DNA from 3 places in the Brotonthovivens ammoniilytica genome. Region 1 is predicted to be linked to each of the others. Evidence: riboswitches for the same ligand, from Rfam matches in the RefSeq annotation. Region 1 holds a riboswitch; each other region holds the start of a gene.
The links. A riboswitch is a leader RNA that binds a small molecule or an ion and turns the genes downstream of it on or off. The one in region 1 is predicted to bind cobalamin.

Region 1 (7,415 bases):
CTGCCATCAGACACAGAACAAATATATGTATTTTTTTCATTATTCAGCCTTTTTTAATGATTCAGAATCAAACGTAAGTGTATAATCAATTTCATGAGGTTCACTCATGGCAATTGTATCTGCAATAACGGCAATCTTTCGGTCAAAACAGCTGACAGGAATTTCAAAGGCAGAATTTCCTTCTGTATTAATCTGCTCAAATTTCTCTCCGTCAACCTTCATATAATCATAATTAGAACTGCTCCATACGATCTTTGCAGTAACCTTCCCGTCTTTTACCTGCAATTGGGCCGGTGATTCTACACTGGCTCTGCCGGAACCGCCTTCCAGCTTAACATTTCCGGTATAGCTGCCATCTTTCAGGTTCAGGCTTTCAGCTGTGGTTAATGCACCTTCTGTAAATGCTTCTGTCGGCAGAGAATCCGCCCTGAAAACCAATTCACGGTCATACCATTTTTCTTTATTTTTACTGAAGGCTGCACAGTCAAGCTTCTGGTCCAGCGCTTCTACCGGCACTTCAAATGAATGAATCCCCTCTGAATTTTCTTTAAATGGTATAAATTCTTCCTCCGACGCATTTACTGCCTCTTCTCCGGTACCCATAAACAGTTTCAGATACCCGGTTCCACTCATTGTCATTACTGCTTTCATTTTTCCGTCTTTCACAGTTAATGTGCAGGAAGTAATTTTAAACATGGAAGAACTAGAATCTACCGCGATTTCATATTCTCCCTCTTTTAGCTGTGAAGCCTTTACAGCCTTCATATCTGCGGTTCCAACATCCTGCTTTTTTGCCATGTCCTTAGAGGATGCCACCTGGCTGTTTTCTGTATCTTTTGCTTCATCCTGCTGCTGTGACAGACTGCCTGCCGTATCTTTTTTTTCATTTCCGCATCCCCCCATCAGCCAAACTGCCGATAATGCGGATACCAATATCAATACTTTTATTCTTTTCATAATTACCTCTATTACTGTGCAGTGCCCTGCGAAGCTTTCACAGGGCACCGTTTACATATCTTTATTTTTTCAAACTGTCTATAGCTGCCTGGGCATGTTCTGCAAAAATTTCCTGGACAGCCGGAAGCTCACCAAGACCTTTCAGTACGGTCTCTACCTGATAACCTTCTTTTTCAAATGTACTCTTCCAGGAATCTGCTTCTCCACCGGCCATATCATTGTTGGCATGATCACCTGCGACAATCATTAATGGCTGAAGAACCACCCGTTTATAGTTTCCTTTTTTCACAGATGCAAGTACATCATCCAAAGATGGGGCAGCTTCCACTGTTCCTACATAATAATTTTTATATCCTGCATCGTTCAGCATTGTCTGCATTTTGGAATATACCTGATTAGATTCAGCCTCAGTTCCATGTCCCATAAAACAGATTGCAGTCTCACCGTCATCATATGCTTTAGTATCCTCTGTAATGGCTTTGATTACCGCATTAAAATCTTCATCACTTGACAGCAATGGTTTGCCGATTGCGATCTGGTCAAAGGAATCTGTATATCCTGCTACTTCATCCACAACATCATTATATTCCAAACCATCCATCAAATGTGTCGGCTGGATAACTAATGTTTTTACTTTATTGTTTACCGCACGGTCAAGAGCTTCTTTTACATTATCAATGGCAACGTTATCTCTTGATTTTACATGATCAATAATAATCTGGCTTGTAAAACCTCTTCTTACTGAGTAATCCTGGAATTTTTCTTCCAGACTGTTTTCAATGGCTCCTACTGTCAGACGGCGGTTGTCATTATAGCTTGTCCCGAAACTTACAACCAGAAGCTCTTTTTCCCCGATCTCATCCTGATTTCTTGTGTTGTCAAGAGATGCGTCTCCTGTATTGTAATTTTCCTCATCTTCCTGCTCCGGCGCTGCTTCGCTTGTCTGCTCCTTTGACGCTGAAGCATCTGCATTGGCAGGTTCTGTTTTCTTGTCACCGCAGCCGGCAAGCATAAAAGCTGCCACCCCCACTCCGGCAAGCACTGTCATAAGTTTTCTCTTCTTCATCTTTTTCCTCCTTATCCTGGAATGAATCTGTCGTCCATCCCATTGTCTATGATGAGAATATAAAAATTGAAGTCCGAAAACATGGCGTCCACATCACCAGAATCATACAACAGCTAAAACTCCTGAAAAAATATCCTATAAAGTAAACAAAAACCTTTTGCGGGTATGGCAAAAGGTTTCACGACTTCTGAATTTTATCCGGTACAACCAATTACTCGTGATCTGGAACCCCTGTTCCCGTACCAGCAGCCGGCAGGTTTCCTGACTTATAGATCCTCATACCAAGCCGCCTTCCCGATTAATCAGTGACTGTGTAATACACATGGCCTGGCACTCCCTATTTACAGTGACGAGATCGTACAGGATTTACACCTGTTTCCCTTTTAACTATTGTCTTTGATGTTTCTTTCGACAACGGCACCGGATGCCTGATTCAATTTTCATTTATTCTAGCACAGGCCTGAAAAAGCCGCAATAAAATCTATATTTTTTCCTGAATTATCCATATTTTTTCCATTCCTTATTGATTATTTTTCTACAGTAATTTCTATTTCAAAGTCCTTGCATTTCCAATCTATTTGTATTAGAATAAGCTTTAAGCTTAAAAGCTTGCTGATAAAGATTGTTTATTTTAAAGGAGGAAAAACCGATGGCATACGTAATTTCAGATTCTTGTATCAACTGTGGAGCCTGCGCTGGCACATGTCCAGTAGGCGCTATTGCAGAAGGAGATTCTCAGTATGTAATTGATGCTGGTTCCTGCATCGACTGCGGTTCTTGTGCAGATGGATGTCCAGTAGGCGCTATTGCAGCTGAATAATACATACTAAATAAGGCGGTTCCTTCCGCTTTTCCCTCAGGGCTGAGGGACCTGTTCCGCAGGTATTTATCGTCAGACAGTGATGGTTATTTTTTATACTGTCTCCGATAGATACCTGCGGATTTTTATACTTTAAAAACAGAGAAGTTCACAAAACTTTTCTATAGCATAAAATAATGGACGGCCCAGCAAATACTGAACCGTCCATTATTTTATGCTGCTATTCTAAATCCATTTCCGGCAGAACTTGTCCGCTTCCCTCTAGGATAAAGTACTTTCCTGGGGTTCAAGACGAAGTTTACCGGGCTTGTCCCCCCTGCGGCATTTAACCTTCTTCTCCTTTTTCTGCCGCCGCATTCGTTTCTGTCTGATGCGAATCGCCTCATCCAGTTTCCGGAATCGTTCTTCTTCCTGTTCTTCCCGCTCCCTCATCAGATAATTCATCTCTTTGATTACTTTATCCCCTACCTGGGTGCTGACTTCTCTTCCCAGTTCATGGTTATTTTCTGCAATAGCGTCTCTGACAATCCGGGTCATTAAAAGCTGAAACTGATCCAGTTTTGACATCCCGGGATCTGTTTTGGTCTGCACACAGGCGGTTTCCGTCTGAGCTTTGGACACGACTTCTGTGGTCTTAAGCTCGTCCGGTATCTGAGGATTTGTATTATGTACAAGCATTTTTATTGCCTTCAGCTGATATCCCTCCTCTTTTAATTTTCGGATTTTTTCAAATTGAATAATATTCTCTTCTGTATAGTAACGGTGACCCATTTCATTTCTTGGTATTTCAAGCTCTAATTCTTCTTCCCAATAACGTAACACATGTGATTCCACATGAAGCAGGTTCGCTGCATCCGAAATCATGTAACGTACTTCTTCCAATTTCTGACCTCCTTTTACAGTCCACTTACTGTTAAAACAAGTATAACATAGATATTCCTGTGCTCAATCCTCTTTTCATCGCAAGTTTCGGCATAAACTGCCCTCTTATAACAGGAAAAAGGCGGATTCGACAACTTTTTGCAATATCTGCCTGCGTCGAATCCGCCCTTGTTAAATTGTATAGACTGCCCCAGATACAGACATTCATTCTTTAATGGCAATCTGCCTGCACTTTAAACCGCATCAAAAGCAATTGTTACTTTAAACAGATCTCCATCCAGATAAATATCAAAGGAGCCTTTCTGCATCACAGTCAGGTTTCTTGCTATCTCAAGTCCCAGACCGCTTCCTTCTGTATTCCTTGATACATCCCCACGGACAAATCGTTCCATAAGCTCTTCGGCACTAAAATTCAGCGGATATTCAGACATATTCTTTATTGTTACTATTACCTTTCCATTTTTGAACTCTCCATCCACATAGACTCTTGTATTTGGCATCGCATATTTAGCGGCATTATTATATAAGTTTTCAATGACCCGCCACATTCTTCTTCCATCTGCCCGAATCAGCATCTGGCTTTCCGGAAGTGTACATACAAGACTCAGATTTTTTCTTGCGAACTTCTCTTCAAATTCACCGTTTGTCTGTTTTAGCAGCTGTTTCAGATTAATTTCATCAATATTCAGATTAATATTTCCTGAGCTGATTTTTGAAGCCTCTACCAAATCCTCTGTAAGATGTTTTAATCTCTGGGATTTCCGGTCCAGAATCTCTATATAGCTTCTGATTTTTTCATCCTGAATGTCTTCCCTCTTCAAAATATCTACATAATTAATAATAGAAGTCAGCGGCGTTTTTATGTCATGGGAAACATTCGTAATCAGATCTGTTCTCAGCCGTTCACTTTTCATCTGCTCTTGAATGGCATTCTGCATTCCTTCCCGGACATTATTCATATCATTAGCCATTTCAAGATTATCTCCGGTAAGGTCTTCCACCGGAATCTGAAAATTCAGATTACCTCCTGCGATTTCATGGATTCCTTCCTTTACTTTCTGGCGCTGTACACACTGCTTCATTAGGAAGATCAGTACCGCTCCCCACAAAAGAATAAACAGAGGGATTCCTATCCCGATAAAACTCAGCAGCAGGCAGATAATATTGGCAGCTGCAAAGAAACAGAAACACATCACCAGTTTTCCTGTGATCTTTCGGGTTCCATATGCATTTGAAATGACTTGTTTTAATTTTGTCGCAGCTATTTGAATCAGTGAATTTTTCAGTAATGATTTCGCTTTTCCCTTACAGATAATTGTCAGCAGCTCCCATTGCATCAAACCTGTAAAACTTAAAACCACTGCCATAAAGTATACCAGCATTCCTGCACTGGCCGCTGTATAGGTACCCGGATACAAGCCCGATGAAACAGCTGCCACAACTGATGCCCAGATTACCCAGCAGACAATATCTATGATAATTAAAATCTCAATGGGTATACATCTTGCAAATGTACTGGCATACCGCTCTTTCCCGGGGCCTTTTCTGCCTGCCTGAACAATAGAAATAATAAAGAATACAATCACACCCGCAATTCCGGCAATTATAAGAACCAGAGCTGCCGGGGCCATAGCTATATATTGATTATAAGTCTCTTTTTTCTGCTGTATCTCATAATCCAGGTTTTCAGCAGCAGTCTTATTCTCGGCCAGTATCAGCTGATATTCTCCCAATGTCTCTTCACCAAAATATTTTATCTGATCTAATAATTCTTTTCCGGTATTGCCTGTGCCTTCTGATTCAATTCCGGACCAGGTCTGGCTGTCCCAGGCCGCATATGCTCCTGTATTTTCCGCTTTCTGACCAATCAGCTGGTCTCTTGCTTCTTCATAGGTAAGTTCTGACCAGGCCGGATAATTGGTAATCACCTTTCCTTTGGAATCCACGTAATAGTAATATCCAAGCTGCTGCCCGTTCTCTTTTTCCGCCAGCAGTTCAGCTGTCTGTCCGACTTCATATACAGCTGATGTCAGTTTATGATATAACTCAGAGATAGACACTGTTCCCGGGTTTTTCAATGCATATCTGGCCAATGTCTCTTTACTTTGAGGGAGGGCACTTTCACATTCCGCCCCGGCAAAATAGTAATACAGAAATTCTCCATTATAATCCGTATAATCTGCATTTCCGTCACTAATCAGCGCCGAAACTTCATCTCCCAAAAGCAGGATAGCTCTTAACTCGGTTTCCGTAATCTCTTCCAGCGAAGTATCGCCAAGCTCTGCATTGCTCAGGGCATGCAGCTTCACACTCCTTTGTTTCTGATCAAATATAATTTTATAAACCGGGGTTATCTCAAGATCTGCATCTGCCAGATTATTCAAAGATTCACCAAGTGCAAAGGTTTCATACACATTTCCTTTTTCATCCTTCAGATACGTATCCCCGTTCTCATATACTTCTGTCAGATCTATATATTCACTCCAGCTGCTCCCATCCTCATAGGATAGACGATCCAACGCAGTCCGTTCATCTGACTCGTAAAGTTTCTTAAGATCATTCAAGGTATAAGTAGTCGCCGGATCCTTTTTTTCATACGAGATGCCTGCATCCTGGTGCATAATATCCAGGGTCTGTGTTCCGTCAAATTTTCCGTCAACTGTCAGTTTATCTACTACTGCATCATTCCTCAACGCCTGCAGCCCGCTGTCTGCGATCTTTCTTCCATAAGCGGACGTTTCATTATAAGAGTACCTGTTCATCAGATCTGACATGCCAGCTCCGCTGTTTAGGCAGAGCGCCGCAAGATAAGAACCTGCCACAATGGCAGCAGCGCTGCAAAGTGTCAGAACAATTACTAGAACTTTGGTTCCCAAAGATCCGAATATTTTTTTATGATTCATTTTATCTTTTACCTTTCCATCCGTTTAACGGGGTGGAATATCTTCAACTTTATATCCCACACCCCAGACCACTTTCAGATATTGTGGCTCTTTCGGATTAATTTCAATTTTCTCCCGGATATGCCGGATATGGACCGCTACGGTATTATCTACATTCACTGCGTCTTCATTCCAGATGTTTTCATAAATCTGCTCAATAGAAAACACCCTGCCTTTATTTTTTAACAAAAACAGCAGTACATTATACTGCATTGGAGTCAATTTCTGCACTTCTTCTCCGTCAATAGTAACCTGTTTGGTATCATCATTAATCATCAGGCCCCCTGACTGGTAAATATTATGTTCGGCCTCGGCACACATTGTACCAAGCTTTGTGTAGCGCCTCAGCTGCGACTTCACTCTTGCAACCAGCTCTAGAGAATTGAATGGCTTTGCAACATAATCATCTGCTCCCACATTCAGCCCGACTACTTTATCTGCATCTTCCGTCTTGGCCGAAAGAATAATAATCGGTATGTTGTACTGTTCCCGTATCTTTAATGTAGCCCGGATACCGTCCATACGCGGCATCATTACATCAATTAACAGCAGATGGATTTCCTGCTTCTTAATAATATCAATCGCCTGAATTCCATCATATGCTTTAAAGATCTGATACCCTTCCGGCATCAGGTAAATTTCAATAGCATCTACAATTTCTTTGTCGTCATCACATACTAAAATATTCATCATTTTTCACCTCCCCACCATTATAAAGCACATCCTTTCAAAAGGATATCTTTTCTTT
Region 2 (7,415 bases), on a different contig from region 1:
AGGAACCGGTAAAGGTGGTTGTGCCCAAGGACAGTTCGGTTGCAGATGTAACCCAGGAGGTTCTTGGTGATGAGAAAACAGATGTAAAAACCGACAGTTTGCAGGGTGATTATTATCTTCGGTATGTAAAGGATGGCGGTGAGCCGGAAGGATGGGATAAAAGCAAGATCCCCGCTAAAATCATGGCTGCCCTTAATAATTCAAGCGAAAGTGATCCGGCCGGACAGACATCATATACCGGCTTGAGAAATAGCAAAGAATGGCTGGGAGAATTTGATTATAGCGGACAGTCCGGGTGGATGTTTACAAAAAATAACCAGGGAATAGAAAAAGGAGCAGATCAGATCAAGGTATCAGATGGTGATGTAGTCCGACTTCAGTTTTCAGTGTATGGCTATGGCGCGGATATTATGGACCAGTCAGACTGGGGAGCTGCGTCACTGGCAGATTATGCCAATAAGGATGAATTAATAAAGGAACTGGCAGACTGTACAGATAAGACATCCGATACTTTTAAAGCGGCTTTGGCTGTTTTAAATGACTGGGATGCAGCTCAGAGTGAAGTAGACAAAGCCGCAGAAAGTCTGACCAGTCCACAGGCAGATAAAAGCAGTTTAAAAGGGCTTCAGTTTGCTCTTGACAGTGAGGGAAAACAGCTTTTAGAGTTTACCCCGTCTTTTGCGTCTGATGTATTTAATTATACAGTGACACTGCCGGATTATATTACAAATATTTATGTGAATCCTTCCAGCGCTATAGCGGAAGATACACTGAACTCCTGGCCGGTGGCAGGCGGAAGCGTAAGGACAATGAAAAGCGATAACTGGAATCAGTTTTCTGCTTCTCAGGATATGTATATTCGAATCGTACCGGCAGCAGGCGGTGATGAAGTAAGCTATATGATTAGCTATAAGAAGGCAGCCAGCCTGAAATCTTTGACAGTAGATGATACAATGAAACCTGTCTTTGACAAGGAAGTAAAAGAATACAGGGCTTATATTCCTGCGGATTCTAAAACAGTATCTGTGACAGCGGAAGGGTATCGCTCTTCTTACAGTATTGAAGCCGGCGGCATCAAAGGTGACAGCGGCGAGGCGATTGAGGTTCCGGTAACATGGGATGCTAATGGAGAAATGAAGGTTCCTGTAAAAGCAGTGAGCAAAGATATGGATTCCATTGAATATACATTGACATTAACAAAAGAACCCCAGGAGAATGAACCGACAATTGTACTTCAGCCAAAGGCTGGACAAATATATGTTGATACAGATACAGAGCTTGACCCTATAAAGGTGCGGGCATCCGGAAACGGTGAAATTTCTTATCAGTGGTATGAGAATGACAAAAACAGCACAGAAGGCGGTAAAAAAATTGAAGGTGCAGCAGAAGCATCTTATACTCCGGTTCTCAGCGGAAAACAGGTTGAAAAGTCAGAGAATCATTACTATTATTGCGTGGTCAGCAATACAGTCGGCGGAAAGACATATACACAGAATTCAGAAGTTGTATATATAACGGTAAAACCGGATCCCACACCTTATAACATAAAGATAGCTCCGGTGGATGGAAGTGCAGTTCCGGCAGACGGTTATAAGTATAATGTAGGAGATGAGACCAAGGAGTTAAAAGTTACTTTTGATACAAGAGCAGAGGGCACCAAAGATACACTGGATATTGATTATGTATGGTCAACAGGTACAGAGGCCGGAAGCCCGTCGGGTGGTACTTATGGATCCGAGACTTATACATATAAGGCATCGGTAAACAGCAGAAGATATGTCAGTGTAAAACTGTATATTACACAGGATGGAAGGCGGTTTGGAGATAGTTACAGTAATGAGATCCTGTATACTGTTTCAGCAGAAGCGGATGATATTCAGGTTCCTGCTTTTGCATCTGAGTTTGCAGATAAAGAATATCTGACAGGTGCGGCAACAATACCATTTTCTTCCGCGATCCGCTATGGGTCCACACATCAGAATTCCACACAGACCTACCAGTGGTTCGAAAGTACAGATGGTGTGAAGTTTACACCTGTTGGAGAGGCTGAGACCTATAAAAGTACAGCTGTAAGCTATAAGCCGGAGAGCTCAGATGTTCCGGCGGTTAAATATTATAAATGTGTTGCCACAAATACGGTAAACAGTTTTAATGGAAAGACCTATGCCATAACCGGTGAATCTACAGTTGCTAAAGTTTCCTTTAAGACATTAGATCAGATGGTAGATGAAGAACTCTGGGACGGTAAAGGAACAGAAACGGATCCATATCAGCTGAATGATCTTGATGATCTGAAATTGATACAGACAATTGTCAATGAAAAGGGAATTGATCTTTCCGGAAGTCATTTTAAAATGATGAAAGATATTACGATTCCAGCTGACTGGGAACCAATAGGAACCGGAACTACAACAGGAAGCGGAAAAAATCTGAAGCCGTTTGCAGGTATTTTCGATGGAAATAACTGCACGTTAACAGTTGAAAAAGGCGGACAGACATTATTTGGTTATGTTCGCGGCGCCGTTATTAAAAATCTGAATATTTATGGTGAGCAGATTGAAGGTTACGGTGTAATTGCGAAATATTATGTAGATTACGGCCCGTCAGGAAATTACAGTGACTGGCTTGCTTCCGGCGGAGTAACTGCGACCATAGACCGGGTAACGCTGAAAGCTGGAACAAAAACATTAAAGGCAGGATTTTATGGCGGATATGCATCAGCCGCAAATATTGTAAATATCAGTAATTCTACCATAGAAAAAGGTGTTGTAATTGGATATGACAAAGAGCAGGTAAAAATAGGCTCTTTTACAGGAAATAACACGGGAACAATTAATAACTGCCACAGTTATGCAGAAGTTTATGGTAAAAATTATGTAGGCGGTATTGCTGGAGCAAAAGGTGAAGCAATGGGAACCAGCCGGGTTCTAAACAGTTCTTTCCAGGGTAAGATAGAGGCAAGCGGAAATTATGTGGGAGGAATCTATGGCTCCGGTTATACTTCCAGTTCTGCGCCGAATACCCCGTGTGTCAGCATAGAAAACTGTTTTGTATCAGCTGATATTACCGGCGCCACCTATGTTGGAGGTATTCTTGGCGGAGAACCTGTATCAAAACAGTGCTGGGCAAATGGAATCGGATATATCCGCAATAATCATTTTTACGGAACACTGAAAGGTGATGTAACCGGCGGTATTATCGGTTTTATGAAATCTCTGGACCGCTATAATATTATTTCCAATAATTATTATGTGGATACCTGTGGAACGGATAAAGGAATCGGACAGGTAGAAAGCATTGATACAAGTCAGAAAATTGAAAGAGAAGATGCTGTATATACTATGACAGAGAGTTACTGCCGTGATGACGATCCTCTTGGAAAGGATGCCCATAAGCTGGCGAAAGCCGCATCTGCAGAAGAATTTTCTGATGGAACAATCACAGATGCTTTAAATGCAGGTGAGGGAAGCAGTAAAAACTGGGGACAGGGTACCAAATATCCGGTATTTGAAAAGGAGATCACTGTTTATATTTCATCTTTGGAAGTAACAGATTATAAAGCCGAATATAAAGAGGGCGAAGAATTTACCTCAGAAGGAATCAAGGTAATTGCTCATATGAGTGACGGAACTTCTAAAGAAATTCCTGCAGATCAGGTAACGTTCTCCGGATTTGTCAATACACCGGGAACCTGGACCATTACAGCTTCTTACGAGGGAGCAACCAAAATGTTTACCGTAAAGGTAACAGCAATGACAGATGAAGATTATGCTAAGAAAGTTTCTGATGCAATCGCAGAAATCGGAACCGTAACCCTTGAGAGCAAAGAGGCAATCCAGGCAGCCAGAGAAGCATATGATCAGCTCAGCGAAGATCAGAAAGCACTGGTAGAAAATTACGAAGTGCTGACAGCAGCAGAAGAAACATATGCGAAGCTGCAGGAGGAAGCAGAAAAAGAAGAAGCAGATCAAAAAGCAGCGCGGGCAGTGGAAGATGCAATCGCAGAAATTGGAACCGTAACCCTTGAGAGCAAAGAGGCAATCCAGGCAGCCAGAGAAGCATACGATCAGCTCAGCGAAGATCAGAAAGCGCTGGTGAAAAACTACGAAGTGCTGACAGCGGCGGAAGAAACATATGCGAAGCTGCAGGAGGAAGCAGAAAAAGCAGAAGCAGATCAAAAAGCAGCACAGGCAGTGGAAAAGGCGATTGCAGAAATCGGGACAGTAACCCTTGAGAGCAAGGAAGCAATTCAGTCAGCCAGAGAAGCATACGATCAGCTTAGTGAAGATCAGAAGGCGCTGGTGAAAAACTACGAAGTGCTGACAGCGGCAGAAGAAACATATGCGAAGCTACAGGAGGAAGCGGAGAAACCAGAAAAGCCTGAAAAACCGCAGAATCCGGAAGAAACAGAGAAACCTGAAAAACCGCAGAATCCGGAAGAAACAGAGAAACCTGAAAAACCACAGAAACCGGAAAATCCGGAAAGTCCAACTGATCAAAAACCGGACGGAACTGATCAGGATCAGAATAAAGCTCCGGATAAAGAGCAGCAGGAAGATACCACAGATGTTGTAAAGACAGGTGACGCACAACATATAGTTCTCTGGTTTGGTGCAGCGGGAATTGCAGGTGTTGGAATTCTTGTGTTGACACAAAGAAAAAAGAATACAAAATAACATAAAAAAGATTTACAAAAGATGACATAGGGAATCGGATTGTTGATTTGTGGCAGCCGTCTTAACTTTTCAGAAGGTTAGGGCGGCTGCTTTTTCTAAGATATAAAGTGCAGGGGTATAGCAAGCACAATTTGTAAAAAAATTTGTTGAAAAAGTATTTTCTTTGGCGGTTTTGGGCTGTGGCATAAAAAAAGTACAAAAACTTTGACTTGCAAGTTGCAAAATATTATAATAAAAATCAGTAACTTACGTCTTGAAATTGAAAAAATCATTGAAAATTAGGAAGATAAGAGGAACTAATAAGAAAATAAGTTGTTATATGTTCTGCTTCATGAAAGCAGCTAAGAGGGAAGCAGGTTCAAGTCCTGCGCGGTCCCGCCACTGTAAGCGGTAAGTTTTGTCTGTGACGATAATAGTCAGCCACTGAATTTTTGGGAAGGTAAGATAAAGCGCTTGAACCGCAAGCCAGGAGACCTGCATATAACATATGGCATGCTGGCGGTGAATCAAAATTGCCATAAATAGAGTATATTTTAGTACAGGAAAACGGACTGTGATATATATCACAGTCCGTTTTCCTGTACTAAGTTAAGAGGACAATATGGTACTAACAGAAAAAGATCAGGGGTTATTAAAAAGGAAATTTGCCGGATTAGTAGTGAGCTGCGCCGGTGAAACGGAAAGGAATGAAGAGGAAAAAAAGAATAAAAAGTCCGTTTCCTGGCGTTATTTTTCCCTGAGTTCTAAAACAGGAAAGTTTTTATATCAGGCATTCCGGGATGAAGAATTGTTATTTATCCTGAGAAAAATAGCTGAAAAACTAAATCATTCTCCTTCGCAGAAGGAAGTTTTATGGGTATTCCGTGAATATATCAAAAAAAGATTTCAGAAATGGCCCTATGCGCTGGAGCGGGCAGGGTTATCCAAAGGAGCTGGAAAAGGAGGAAAAACACTGTCACAGGCACAGACAGAAGAACAAGAGAGGAAGGAAATTCTGGAAGAATTAAAAAATATGGCAGAGGTTAACGGTTATCTTCCACATCCTCATCAATGTCCAAAATTAACAGAGAAAATAAAAAAATATTATGATTCCTGGGGGAAGGCGCTGTTGGATGCAGGCATTCCATCAGTCAGATACAGTGAGAAAACGGTGTATTCAATACCGGATTTGAATCAGGAGGAATGGACGCTTCTTCACAAACTCAGCGGTATATCCCGCAGGCTGGGACGGGCCCCTATGCATCATGAAATAGATGAAGATGTAAAACGAAGGCTTCTGGAGCGCTGCGGTTCCTGGAGGAATGTGTTGTATCAGATTGGATTGGAACCGGTGGTAAGAATGAAGCCTTTTGACAAATGTTACCTGGATTATCGGCAAAATCAAAATAAATCAAGGCACAGCCGTAATCTTCGCAATTGCTATTACCGGGTTTTAAATATGGATGAGCCAGCCAGAGCAGATCTGGAAGCATTGAAAAAGAAAGCAGCCAAAGACGGAAAAATGCCTGAAAAAAATCAGGTGCCGGAGCCGGTTAGAAAACGTCTGCAGGATGCCTGCGGCTCCTGGGGAAATGTATTGTATCAGCTGAGAATTTAAAAGATTGGGAGTTATATAGCGGTAATGTTTGAGAATGAATTGGGAGAGAACTGTGAATTTGGATGTTATCATCCTGCAGTCACAGCATGTTATTACATATTGGTGATAGGGATTACGATGTTTTCAATGTCACCGTTCTTTTTATGTGCCACGTTTTTCTTTGCGTGGTTGTATGCCGTTTTAATGCGTGGCAGAAAAGTGATAAAAAAGAATCTGATTATGCTGCTGACCATTGTTGTGCTGATGACGGCAATCAATACCTTTTTTACCCATAATGGAGAAACGGTTTTATTTTATATCAATCGAAACCGGATTACTCTGGAAGCATTTGTTTATGGTCTCAGTGCTTCCGTAATGCTGATTTCGGTGATGATCTGGTTTGAGAGTTTTCAGGCTCTGATGTCATCGGATAAGCTGATTTTTCTGTTTGGGAAATTTATACCTGTGATTGGTCTGGTAATCTCTATGATTTTCAGGTTTGTTCCGTTGTTGAAAAACAGATATGAAGAGATTTCCATGGGACAAAAATGTATGGGAAGAGGCGGACAAAAGGGACTGACAGCCAGAGTACGGCAGCTGGCAAAAGAGGTATCTATTTTAATTGCGTGGTCTTTAGAAGCATCTATTGAAAGTGCGGATTCTATGTCTGCCAGAGGATATGGACTGCGTGGAAGAAGCAGCTTTCATTTGTTTAAAATGACCGGGCGGGATATCAGAATGCTGGTTTATATGGTCGCTGCCGGAGGAGTGGTCATTGCCGGAGGAGCCCTTGGAGAGACTACCATGGCATTCTATCCGAAGCTGATATGGAAGATACCCCATCCGGCAGTTTTTACAGCATTTCTGCTGCTACTGATACTGCCTCTTATCATTGATTTAGCAGGAGAGTATAAATGGAAAAAATCAATTTCAAAAATGTGACATTTCAATATCCGCTGGCAGAGAAGCCGGCGTTGAAACAGGTGTCTTTTCAGGTAAAGCCCTCTGAATTTATTGTTGTCTGCGGAAAATCCGGCTGTGGGAAGAGTACGCTGCTGCGTCATCTGAAGAAAAATCTGATGCCGTATGGCCAGCGGAGCGGGGAAATTTTGTATGAAGGAATTGCCATTGAACAGCTGGATGACAGAAGAAGTGCTTCCGAG
Region 3 (7,415 bases), 110 kb from region 1:
AACCTCTGGTACCATATGTGGATGTGCTGATGGGGACCAGAGGGGCGATTCGCTCCAGTTTTTCCCCTGCCATGGATCAGGCGATTTGTTTGCGGGCCACTCATGATGCATCTGTATTATATGATGATATGAGCATTGGAAACGGTGCGGGAGTGGAAATGGAGGATGCAATCAGGATGAATGCTTCGGCAGTAGCTGTCCAGACTTTTATTGGATCGCCGGGAGAGACGGCGTCCCTGGAGACACTGTGCCGATATGTGGATGCAGGAGACCGCTATGGGATGCCGGTGCTGGGTGTGGTTGCGGTAGGAAAGCAGATGGAGCGTAACGCTAAGTTTTTCCTGCTGGCAACAAGGATTCTGGCAGAGCATGGGGCGCATTTTATAAAGACGTATTATTGTGAGGATTTTGAAAAAGTTACAGCTGCGTGTCCGGTGCCTATAATCATTGCGGGAGGTAAAAAGTTACCTGAAGCAGAGGCGTTGAGTATGGCATATCGTGCAATTAGTCAGGGCGCCCATGGAGTAGATATGGGAAGAAATATTTTTCAAAGCGAGGATCCGGTGGCAATGGCGCAGGCAGTAGGTAAAATTGTCCATGAAGGCTATACAGACCGGGAAGCATATGAATTTTTCCAGGATAGGAAGAGGTCTTTGAAGTAAAAGAAAAATGGAGGGATGAAAGATGGCAGCTATGTATATGCATCTGGGTATTCCGGTGACAGCAAAGAAACCGAATATGATATATAATGAGCAGTTGAAATTTTGGGCAAATACAGATGTGGACAGCTACGATTATAAAATTGAATATCTGAAATTTGAAGAAGGAACGCCCTTTCCGGAGATAATGCATAGAAGTCCTCATGTGGCATATCAGGTAGATAATATGCTTCCTTATCTGGAGGATGCTGACAGAATTATTTTTGAGCCTATGGAACTGGATGGACAGATGAAAATTGCATTTATTATGAAAGATAATACAATTATTGAGCTGGTAGAGATAACAGTGTAGAGAACGCTTAGTCACAATTTTATGTTTTTTCCAAAAAGCTGCCGGACAGAGGTGAGAGCTCTGTCCGGCAGTTGTTATATCAGATATTCGTCGGAAGCTAATTTAGAAAGTGCTTTTGAATCTTTTACAATATAGCCTTTTTCATATTTTTCCAGAATATTGCTCTCTTTTAAATCCTTCAGGGTCCGCTGCAGATGCCGGTAACTGGTGCCCAGCAGTTCTGCTGTTTCAGACAGATTTTCATTGAAGTAGGAATATTCCGTTCCTTCTATATTGATTTTTTTGGAAATAAAGCTTAGATAAGAGCACAGCCTGTTTTCCAGAGGATAGTTCATGTTTAATGCAGCATTGCTTGTAAATACATAAATCTTTTTTGCCAGCAGTGTGCCAATGTGTTTCAGAAAAACAGAATCCTGAAAGAGAAGTTCCTGAGTAAAAGTCAGAGGCAGAGCAATAGCATAAGATTCGTTGACAGCCTGAATAGTAATAAAGGGATTCGTAATGTTAAAAAGCTCCAGATCACCAAAAAAAGAGATTCCGGTAATCAGATTTAAAAGCTGCTGTTTACCGTTTCGAAGTAGAGAGCAGACTTTTACTTTACCGTTGAGAAAGATGTACATATACTGAATGTTGCCCCTTTCAGTAAAGATATATTCGTCTCTGGCAAATTTTGTAACAGTCATATATTTATAATGTTCAGGAAAGTATTCATCAGAAAAATAATCTTTTAACCGGTATTTTTTAATATAGTAATCAAGTTTGTTTTTGTCACTGATAAATTCCATAAAAATTGCCTCCTGATACAAAACGGTACATATAATAGTTTAAGTATTTTTAAATATTATATCATAAATAAAAATTAGATAAAATGACATATGTCATTATTTTCTGATATATAGTCTCTGGTTTTGGGAAAGAAGTCACTCTTTTTATTGACACTATTTTTCCCCGGATGCTATAATGCAGAAGTAATTCAATACAGTTATATACAGGTGCGAGAGCATAAAAGGAAACAGGTGCGAATCCTGTGCAAGGCCGTTACTGTATTTGGGACTGTGGGAGTAGTTGCTCCCACTGTTTCATAAGTCAGATACTTGCCTGTATCATTCAGCGTTATTCTGCGGACACCGGAACTAATGTAATTCAGACGAAATCACTGAACATATATTGCCCCCACAGAAGTGGTGGGCTTTTTTTCTTGATTTTTATTCCGTTTTCCACAGATAACAGCAGCAAAATCAGGAGGGATATTACATGAAAAAGAAACTAGCAGCAATTGTGCTGACCTGCGTGTTAGCAATGAGCACCCTGGCCGGCTGTGGGACAAACGGTCAGGAAAACAAAGGAGAATCCGTATCTTCCGAAACAACAAAGGAGACAAAAGAGGATTCCGGAAAAAAAGAGACTGTCACATTAACAGATAATGTGGGACGAAAAGTAGAGCTGGAATGCCCGGTAGACAGCGCTGCCAGCGTACTTCGATATAATAATGAACTGATCCGTGCCTGCGGGGCTATTGATAAAATTGTTTCTGTAGATTTAAACACTGCGCAGGACAGAGAATATTGGGGCATGTTTGATCCGGACAATGTAATCGGAAAGAGTCAGAGAGAACTGGACTATGAAAAAATAGTTGAACTGAATCCGGAGGTTGTAATTATTCCGGATAATGGGGCATATGAGGAAGCAGAAGAGAAGCTGGAACCCTTCGGGATTAAGGTTTTTGTAATTTCCGGATATGATACAGCAGATTTTAAAAATCAGGTTGAAAATATAGGTAAAATGTTTGGGGTAGAAGAAAAAGCCCAGGAATTTTATGATTATTTTAATGGTAAACTGGAATATATCAAAAAACAGCTGGATGGAGTGGAGAAAAGAAGTCTGTACTTTGAGAGCACCTCTCCTCTTACGACGGTGCTGGCTGGAGATCCAATGTATGATATGATTGAGTATGCAGAAGCAGAGAACATTTTTGCAGTAGATAATGAAAATATCAGTGCCAGTGAAGTAGATCCGGAGGAGGTTATTGCACGGAATCCGGATGTGATCGTGAAACTGGTAACACCTGCAGAAGCCCTGGCAGGAACCGGGCTGTATGAGCCTCCTACAAAAGATGAGTTTAAGGCAGCATATGAAGATATTACAGGCCGTGCGGGCTGGGATGGAATTACAGCAGTAAAGAACGATGATATATACTTCATGACACAGTTCAGCCATGGCGGAGCGGGTAAATTGGTAGGTACCTGCTATATTGCAAAAATGTTGTATCCGGATTTACTGCCGGATCTTGACCCGGATGAAATTTTCAGGGCATGGATGGAAGATTTCCAGGGATTTAAAGATGTAGACGGACATTTCTACAGCGGAAAGGATTTACATTAATAATGAAATATCATGATGGGGAGATTCAGCAGGTCTATAAAAAAAGCCGGAAGATAAAATGTCTAATCATTATCGCTGGTATTGTCCTGATGCTGATTCTGGCTCTGGCTTTTACAACACTTGGGGCTACCGGGGCAGGTATGAAGGAAGTGTTAACTGCTATCTTTCATACAATTGCAAATGGTGGAGAAATTACTGATAATCAGGAAAAAGTCGTAATTTTGCTGCGGCTGCCCCGGGTTGTTATGGCGATTTTGGCCGGGTTTGGTCTTGCTGTTTCAGGGGCGGCCATGCAGGCTGCCACAAGAAATCCGCTGGTGAGTCCCTTCACTATCGGTATTTCCAATGCAGCGGCATTTGGGGCCTCCTTATCTATTGTATTCGGCGTTGGCTTCTTTTCAGGAAGCCAGGCCGGTACTGTGTTTAATGCCTTTTTGTGGGCAGTTGGATGTATGGCGCTGGTATATCTGATTTCCATTAAAGTGGGAATGAGTCCGGCGTCTATTGTTCTGACAGGCATTGCTTTGAATTATTTTTTCAGTGCCTGTACTTCTACTATTGAGTTTTTTGCAAATGAGCATAAACTGGCAGAAGTGGTTCAATGGGCATTTGGAAGTTTAAACGGCAGTCAGTGGAGTGAAGTAATGGTTGTTCTGGTGGTAGTTGCAGTCTGCTGTATTGCTATCTATATATTTGCTCCGGCGTTGAATATTATTGCCAGCGGTGATGATGAAGTGGCAAAGTCTTTGGGGATTCATCCGGAGAGAGTCCGAATGGAAGTGTGCATTCTTGCGGTTTTATCAACCGCAGCGGTTATTAGCTTTACCGGTGTTATCGGGTTTGTGGGACTGGCGGGGCCTCATATTGCCAGAATGATAATTGGCAGTGACCACAGATTTCTGCTGCCTTTTTCGGCAATTATTGGAGCGCTCCTGATGCTGGCTGCTGATACAATAGGAAGGTTGATTTTGGCCCCGGTGATTATGCCTGTTGGTATAGTAATTTCCTTCCTGGGAGTACCGATTTTTATTAATTTAATTCTGACCCAGAGAAAGGGGAGTATGTAGTGAGTCTTGAAGTTCAACAGCTGTCTTTTCGATACGGAAAGAGAAATATATTTGAGAAGATTACATTTTCCCTTGAAGAGGGCAATATGCTTGCGCTTCTTGGTCCAAATGGCACTGGTAAAACGACACTTTTAAAGTCGCTGTGCGGTATTTTAAGACCTTATGAGGGAGAGAGCCGGCTGATGGGCAGTAATCTTCTGAAAATGGACATTAAAAAGAGGGCCAAACTGGTTGCCTATGTACCCCAGAATACAAATAATACATTCCCAATGCGGGTAATTGACGCGGTGCTGATGGGACGAAAACCCTTTCAGCGGTTTGGGGTCACAAAGGAAGACGAACAAAAAGCTTTTGAGATTCTAAGGAAAATGGAATTAGAGGACTTCGCTTTTAAGAATATTAACGAGATGAGCGGCGGAGAACGGCAGCGGGTATTTATTGCAAGGGCATTGTGCCAGGAGCCGGAGCTTTTACTGCTAGACGAGCCTACAAGCAGTATGGATCTTAAAAACCAGTTGAGAACCATGGCCCTTGTAAGAAAACTTGTAGATGAACAGAAGCTTTCTGTTATTGTTTCTATACATGATATTAATCTGTCAGCAATGTATTGTGATAAATTTCTGATGCTCCATCAGGGCAGCATATTTGCCTGTGGCAGCGATGAAGAAGTGCTTAAAAAAGAGCATATAGAAAGTGTTTACGGGGTGGCGGTGGCCATGGAAGTGATGGAAGATATCCGGCATATGGTATTAAAGAAGATATAGGTCTTATGAATTACTGTATTTTTATATTATTAGGTATTGGTGGCATGGAAATGTGATTTGCACGACGATACGTACTCATGGGAAGTGAAAGCGTGCCGCAGGTGCTGCAGGGGATAGGGGATATGAAAAGCAAAAAAACGGGACGGATTCAAAAGAATCGGTCCCGTTTTTTCATAGAACATTGATTATCTTACATCTTTGTCAATTGGTTTTACTTTCAGCGCCATCATAGCAAGCAGACCACAAATAGCCATAACAAACATAACTTTGTATGCGCTCATGTAGTTGAAGTTTGTACCTACAATACCAACAACTGTAATTCCGATACCAGTCATAACAGAGTTTAACGGCTGAATAACACGGAATGCATTCTGGAAATCGTAACGTCCCCAGATAGCGGATGTACAGGAAACCATCATATTAGAAGAACCGCCAAGCATAATACCAAGCAGCGGAAGTGCAACATAATGAAGTGCGTGTACGTCTGTCAGGTTGAACAGTACGGCAACAACTGCAAGAATATTTACAATAATACCTGCAAATTTTGTTCCAAATTTTGCATCCAGGAAACCAACAAACATAGAACCCGGGATAGCTACAATACCTGCGATTGCAAGCATACCGAGAATTTCATTCATCTGGTATCCCTGTTCCATAAATTTACCAACAAAGTTGGACATGATACCCATGGAAAGGAATCCGCCGATACCTACTGCAATCCAGAGAATTCACATCCGTCCGCTTGCAAGACATTTGCCTACGGTCCATTTAGATGTTTTTAAGTATTCAAGGTTTGCTTTATGTTCTTTTTCAGCAGCTTCAAAATCAAAATCTTTGTCATTATCCGGATAAGCATGTTTCTCTTCCGGGAAATCTTTTACAAAAGCAAAGATAATAATTCCGGCTGCTAATGCAATAATAGCGATGAATATGTAAAAAGAGCTGATACCCATTTTACTTACAAATGCGCCGCAGACAGCTGTTGTAGTTGCTGCTGAGAGCGGATAACCTGCTGTACAGATACCCATGGCCACACCACGTTTTTTCGGGAACCAGTAAGCTAGTACCTGAGAACTTAAAAGCATTGCGCATGCTAATGTTAAAGTATAGCATACAAGATAGCCAACAGCATAAATTGTTACATTTGTAGCCTGTGACCAGATTACAGAAAATACAGCTACTAAAATCATGGATACAGCCCATGTTTTGCTTGCGGTTTTCAGACTCATAATCTTACCAAGAATGATAGAACCGATAATACCACAGATTGTGGCGATGGTGGACATAGAATACAGAACATTTGTATTCAGACCCATTTTTCCGAAAACGCCGATTGTAACGTTTAAGGAATCGGATGTTAATGCTGAGTACACATAGCAGGAAACGAATGCCAGTATAACGATGACGTAGCCTTTAGCACCCAGATTAAACGAATTAGATTTCTTACCCATAAAAGACCTCCTATAAAAAAAATAATAAAATTAGAATATATTTTATTAAAAAAATATAAACTACAAGAAGTATTATATTTTATGCATAATACACTGTCAAGAAAAAAAGTGTATTTTTTACAAAATTCTTAATAAAATCTATCGTAATACAAGGAATTAAAAAAATAAATCTAACAAACATACATGAAAAGAAGGAAAATTTTGTTGAAATTATACAAAAAACAAGATGAAAAGATTTAGTGAAAACAAAAGAGACATCAAAATTGTCCAATTGATGTCTCTAATGTGAGAAACAAGGGATTAAAGATCTGCTTAATTTAAAACGGTTTTTCCTTTATATACTGCATAAGAAACGGCACAATTTTTCCCGGTTCATTTAAAGGAAAGACCGGAAGATCTGTTTCAAATGGAAAATCACAGACAACTCCAAGGAGATTTTCCGGATTTGACGTCAGGGTTTCATTATAGCCCTTTCTCAGCAGTTCTATTTTTGGCATATTCTCCAGTTTATATCCTTCGGTTAAAATAAAGTCTACCTGCTTGATTTTGGACATTAGAAACTTTAAATCCGGATTTTCAGCGGGATGAGTAAAAATAGCGGCAGTCTGATCCCTGGAAGTCAATATCATGTGGTCAGCGCCTGCCTGTGTCAGGCGATAACTGTCTTTGCCTGGTTTATCCATTTGAAATCCATGGGCGTCATGTTTTAAAACTGCAATTTTCAGGCCCTGTTTTTTTAA

Region 2: linked by a shared signal. The riboswitch ahead of OCV88_RS09745 (homing endonuclease associated repeat-containing protein) and the one ahead of OCV88_RS05700 (sirohydrochlorin cobaltochelatase) in region 1 are both predicted to bind cobalamin.
Region 3: linked by a shared signal. The riboswitch ahead of OCV88_RS05115 (ABC transporter substrate-binding protein) and the one ahead of OCV88_RS05700 (sirohydrochlorin cobaltochelatase) in region 1 are both predicted to bind cobalamin.

Annotation. Positions count from the first base shown of each region.
Region 1 covers NZ_JAOQJQ010000002.1:252,808-260,222, reverse strand. The annotation lists gene OCV88_RS05710 (ABC transporter substrate-binding protein) at 1-40, opposite strand, end outside; gene OCV88_RS05705 (hypothetical protein) at 40-957, opposite strand; gene OCV88_RS05700 (sirohydrochlorin cobaltochelatase) at 1,019-2,023, opposite strand; cobalamin riboswitch at 2,258-2,463, opposite strand; gene OCV88_RS05695 (DUF362 domain-containing protein) at 2,673-2,843, shown strand; gene OCV88_RS05690 (MerR family transcriptional regulator) at 3,105-3,725, opposite strand; gene OCV88_RS05685 (sensor histidine kinase) at 3,959-6,628, opposite strand; gene OCV88_RS05680 (response regulator transcription factor) at 6,653-7,360, opposite strand.
Region 2 covers NZ_JAOQJQ010000003.1:383,499-390,913, forward strand. The annotation lists gene OCV88_RS09740 (bacterial Ig-like domain-containing protein) at 1-4,676, shown strand, start outside; cobalamin riboswitch at 4,979-5,172, shown strand; gene OCV88_RS09745 (homing endonuclease associated repeat-containing protein) at 5,278-6,273, shown strand; gene OCV88_RS09750 (energy-coupling factor transporter transmembrane component T) at 6,298-7,194, shown strand; gene OCV88_RS09755 (ABC transporter ATP-binding protein) at 7,167-7,415, shown strand, end outside.
Region 3 covers NZ_JAOQJQ010000002.1:141,631-149,045, forward strand. The annotation lists gene lsrF (3-hydroxy-5-phosphonooxypentane-2,4-dione thiolase) at 1-662, shown strand, start outside; gene OCV88_RS05105 (hypothetical protein) at 685-1,011, shown strand; gene OCV88_RS05110 (cyclic nucleotide-binding domain-containing protein) at 1,086-1,796, opposite strand; cobalamin riboswitch at 1,985-2,127, shown strand; gene OCV88_RS05115 (ABC transporter substrate-binding protein) at 2,266-3,393, shown strand; gene OCV88_RS05120 (FecCD family ABC transporter permease) at 3,396-4,460, shown strand; gene OCV88_RS05125 (ABC transporter ATP-binding protein) at 4,460-5,224, shown strand; gene OCV88_RS05130 (hypothetical protein) at 5,410-5,913, opposite strand; gene OCV88_RS05135 (MFS transporter) at 5,953-6,675, opposite strand; gene mobB (molybdopterin-guanine dinucleotide biosynthesis protein B) at 6,993-7,415, opposite strand, start outside.